Regions from separate parts of the Flavobacterium sp. XN-5 genome, predicted to be linked through region 2. Evidence: riboswitches for the same ligand, from Rfam matches in the RefSeq annotation. Region 2 holds a riboswitch; the other holds the start of a gene.
What was found. A riboswitch is a leader RNA that binds a small molecule or an ion and turns the genes downstream of it on or off. The one in region 2 is predicted to bind S-adenosylmethionine.
Positions count from the first base shown of each region.

Region 1: another riboswitch for S-adenosylmethionine. It lies ahead of FQU23_RS05670 (Na+/H+ antiporter NhaC family protein); the one in region 2 lies ahead of FQU23_RS13840 (homocysteine S-methyltransferase family protein).

Region 1 covers NZ_VOGZ02000002.1:87,254-89,727, reverse strand. Annotated here, with positions in the region: gene sucD (succinate--CoA ligase subunit alpha) at 1-473, shown strand, start outside; gene FQU23_RS05675 (hypothetical protein) at 679-1,101, shown strand; SAM-I-IV-variant riboswitch at 1,210-1,306, shown strand; gene FQU23_RS05670 (Na+/H+ antiporter NhaC family protein) at 1,364-2,474, shown strand, end outside.
Region 2 covers NZ_VOGZ02000009.1:44,050-46,523, reverse strand. Annotated here, with positions in the region: gene FQU23_RS13845 (NAD(P)/FAD-dependent oxidoreductase) at 1-665, shown strand, start outside; SAM riboswitch class I at 746-866, shown strand; gene FQU23_RS13840 (homocysteine S-methyltransferase family protein) at 1,114-2,115, shown strand.

The DNA.
Region 1 (2,474 bases), on a different contig from region 2:
AAGTTGGTATTATGCCAGGTTTTGTTTTCAAAAAAGGAACTGTAGGTATTGTTTCTAAATCAGGAACATTAACGTATGAAGCGGCTGACCAAGTAGTAAAACAAGGTTTAGGAATTACTACAGCAATTGGTATTGGTGGAGATCCAATCATTGGAACTACTACAAAAGAAGCAGTTGAATTGTTAATGAATGACCCAGAAACAGAATGTATCGTAATGATAGGTGAAATAGGGGGACAATTAGAAGCTGATGCTGCTAAATGGATTAAAGCTGATGGTAACCGTAAACCAGTAGTAGGATTTATTGCAGGAGTTACCGCTCCAGCTGGTCGTACAATGGGTCACGCAGGTGCTATTGTAGGTGGAACTGATGATACAGCAGAAGCTAAGAAAGAAATCATGAGAGCATGCGGAATCCACGTGGTAGATTCTCCAGCTGAAATTGGTAAAAAAGTAAAAGAAGTTTTAGGATAGTTTGCTATTTTAAACTAAAATAGAATAAGCCTCACATTTGTGGGGCTTTTTTATTATAAAATAGAATTAAAGAATATCTTTGCACTTTATTAAAAGAGGTCATTTTTAGCCTTTTCATTTAATAAATAAAACATATGGTTGTAGTAATCCTTACTTATTGTGGGGTATTTTTTTGTGAAAGCCAAATAAAATAAAAATAAATAATATGTATAAGGAATTAAAAAAATTCAAGATTAGCGACTCATTTTCATTTGCTACAGACGACAGCTTAGAACAAGTTTGTAATGCTTCAGAAGGAAGTGGTGTGTTTTTGGTATATGCAGTAGGAGAAGAGAAAGAGTTAATCATGGTAGGTTCTACTGGAACAGTACAAAATGATGGCTCTTTGAAAATAAAAAATGGTGGCTTAAAAGAAAAGATTGTTGAAGGACATCAATTTGCAAAAACAGGAAGAAAATATTCTTGGCCAGCGCAAATGTCTAAAGAAGATATTAGTTTGTTAGAAGTAGTGTGGTATGAAACATTCAATGATAAAACTAAAGGAATTCCAACTGCTGTAGAAGCACAAATTTTACAGAACTTCTTAGATGAAAACGGTAGATTACCAAGATGGAATGTAGCATTCTAAAACATTTCAACCTATGTTATTATAAAAGAGCTTTACTTCGGTAAGGCTTTTTTTTATAAAAAATTATCAGATTTTATCGTTTAAATCTCATGAATTTATTACATTTGCAGCCGTTATCACGAATCTCTTTATGAGATAGCAACCTGCAACAACGAGCAAGGTGCTAAAACGATAAGCCAAATCCTTTGGAAAAAATGTTGTTTAATTCCCATTTTTTAGCTTTTGTTTTTCGTCATATTTAATTCATATTAAAATTAATTTTATGACTATTTTTTCGAATAAAAGAGGAAACCCGTACGCTTTGATTCCCCTGTTTGTTTTTATTTTTACTTTTCTAGGTGCCGGAATTGTATTGGATGATTTTTATGCATTTCCATCTCCAATTGCGGTAATAGTAGGGATTATTGCTGCCTTTTTACTATTCAAGTCCTCCACAGACGAAAAAGTAGCGACTTTAATTGCAGGTTGTGGCGAAAGTAAAATCATGACTATGTGTTTGATTTATTTACTTGCGGGAGCATTTGCGGTGGTTAGTAAAGCGATGGGTGGTGTCGATGCTGTCGTAAATTTAGGAATCAGTACTATCGATGTGGCTTATTTTCCATTAGGAATATTCTTAATTGCTGGGTTTTTATCAACTGCTTCCGGAACTTCTGTGGGTGCGATTGTAGCAATAGGACCAATAGCGGTGACATTAGCAGATAAAAGTGGCGCTTCATTGCCTTTAATTTCAGGTGCTTTATTGGGTGGTTCCATGTTTGGAGATAATCTGTCCATGATTTCAGATACTACTATTGCGGCAACTCAATCTTTAGGATGTAAACTGAAAGACAAGTTTAAAGTCAATTTATTTATTGCACTTCCAGCCGCGGTAATTACTATAATTTTATTCTTTTACCTAGGTTTAAATTCAGATATTGTTGCTGTTGAGCTGCCTAAAGCAAGTTTTGAATGGCTTCCAATCATTCCATACCTATTAGTAATTGTTCTGGCCTTGGTAGGATTAAATGTGTTTTCCACCTTGCTTATTGGTACAATTCTAGCGGGTATCATCGGTTTTTTTAGCGGTTCTTTTACATTTATGGAGTTTATCCAAAAAATATACGAAGGTTTTACTTCTATGACTGATATTTTTTTATTGTCAATGCTTACGGGAGGTTTAGCTGCTTTGGTGGATAAAGCAGGTGGAATTGATTTTTTATTATACCAAATTAAAAGCCGTATCAAAAGTAAAAAATCAGCGCAGGCAGGAGTTGGTGCGCTAGTTGGATTTGCTAATTTGGCAATAGCCAATAATACAGTATCGATTGTAATTACTGGGCCTATTGCTAAGGAAATAAACGACGAATATCATTTAGACCCTAAAAAAACAG
Region 2 (2,474 bases):
GAATCAACTTTTATGAAGATAAAGGGATAAAGTATTTTATCAAGAACCCAGAAAAGTTTAGAGATAAAAGAGTAGTTATTGCAGGGGGTGGAGATTCCGCTTTAGACTGGAGTATCTTCCTTTCAAACATAGCTTCCGAAGTGACTTTGGTACACAGAAGAAATGAATTTAGAGGCGCATTAGATTCGGTAGAAAAAGTACAGGAACTAAAAGACGCAGGAAAAATTAGATTAATTACTCCGGCTGAGGTAATAGGTTTGAATGGAGCTGAACATATTGAATCTATCGTTCTTGATGAAAATGGAGCGCACAGAACTATTGAAACAGATTATTTTATTCCTCTTTTTGGACTAACGCCAAAGTTAGGTCCTATAGGGAATTGGGGGTTAGAAATTGAGAAAAATGCCATTAAAGTGAATAACGCTTTGGATTACCAAACAAATATTCCAGGGATTTTTGCAATTGGTGACGTAAATACCTACCCAGGAAAATTAAAATTAATACTTTGTGGTTTTCACGAAGCGACATTAATGTGTCAAGCAGCTTATCAAATCATCAATCCTGGTAAGCGATATGTACTAAAATACACAACAGTTTCAGGCGTTGATGGATTTGATGGAACTCGTAAAGAAGCGCCAAAAGCAGTAGTTAAAGCCATCGTATAAAACTAAAATAAAAATGTAGCGTTAATACTTGGAATTATTAACGCTATGTCTTTACTTTGCAGTGTTCCTATATTTATTGATCGTTATCACGAAAGGCGGAGGGAAAGACCCGATGAAACCTTAGCAACCCTTTATCTTATAAAGAAGGTGCTACATTCTACTTTATATTGAACTTACTTCAGTATCTAAGATAGATAACACAAGAATACTTCTACAGTATTTCTCAAAAACTTTTCTTGACAACATCTTAATATATTTTTAGAGCAAATGATTGCTGCTTTTTTGCCATCATCCTTCCTGCTGTACGCTATATCTATTGCGCCAAACCCTGGCACAATAGGATGCCGCTTCCATCAGGGCTAAAGAGTTTATATAGTGAGCTTTTGTAATTATTAATCAAAAGTATAAATCCCAGTTTCTAATTGTGATTTACAAGAAATGAAAAGTTATGTCAACCATTCAAGAAGCCATAAAAAACAACATACTCATACTCGATGGAGCAATGGGAACCATGTTACAACGCTATAATTTTTCCGAAGAAGATTTTCGTGGGGATCGATTCAAAGATTTCCCACATTCTCTAAAAGGGAATAATGATTTATTGTCAATAACGCAACCAAAGGCAATCAAAGAAGTACATGCCGCTTATTTTGAAGCTGGTGCTGATATTGTAGAAACCAATACTTTTTCGAGCACAACAATCGGTATGGCCGATTATCATCTCGAAGATCTTGTTTATGAGCTCAACTACGAATCGGCAAAAATTGCCCGTGAAGTTGCCGATGAATTTACAGCCAAAAATCCAAATAAACCGAGATTTGTTGCAGGCTCTGTAGGACCTACAAATAGAACAGCGAGCATGTCGCCAGATGTAAACGATCCTGGTTACAGAGCTGTAACTTTTGATGATTTGCGAATTGCCTACAAACAACAAGTTGAAGCCTTAATGGATGGCGGTTGCGATTTATTATTAGTCGAAACTATTTTTGATACGCTTAATGCTAAAGCGGCACTTTTTGCTATCGAAGAAGTTAAAGACGAACGCAATATCGATATTCCCATCATGGTTTCAGGAACCATTACCGATGCATCGGGAAGAACACTTTCGGGGCAAACGGTGGAAGCGTTTCTGGTTTCAGTTTCACATATTCCATTATTGAGTGTAGGTTTCAATTGTGCACTTGGTGCTGATTTATTAAAACCATACTTGCAAACTTTGTCGCACAATACTTCGTTTAATGTTTCAGCGCATCCTAATGCCGGATTGCCTAATGCTTTTGGAGAATATGATGAAACACCAGAGGAAATGCAAGCCCAAATCAAAACGTATTTAGACGATAATTTAGTAAACATCATAGGTGGTTGTTGTGGAACAACACCAAACCATATCAAGTTGATTGCTGATATAGCAAAGGATTATAAGCCGAGAGTTTCGACAGCGACGATGTAATACGAAAGTCATTCCGAGGAACGAAGGAATCGCATACAGTGCGCAACTAGTATGATTGCTTTGCTTCGTGACTCGAAACCCCGCTAGCGCGGATTTGCAATCCGTGCCCACAAAGGGAATAAAAATATTTTGTATGATTTTGTCATTCCGCCGAGATTGCTTCCGTTCCCCGCATTGAGATCGCATGCACAAAACTGCGTGAGGGATAATAGTGGAGCTCCTTTTTTTTATGGCTTTTAAGCCAAAGAAAAAGAGCGGGAACGAATAGCCCGACCCTTTTTTGGGTTCACGCCCAAAATAATAAGAAATAATAAGTGATGCCTACACGGTTTTTTCAAAAAGTGTAGGACAAATAAAAA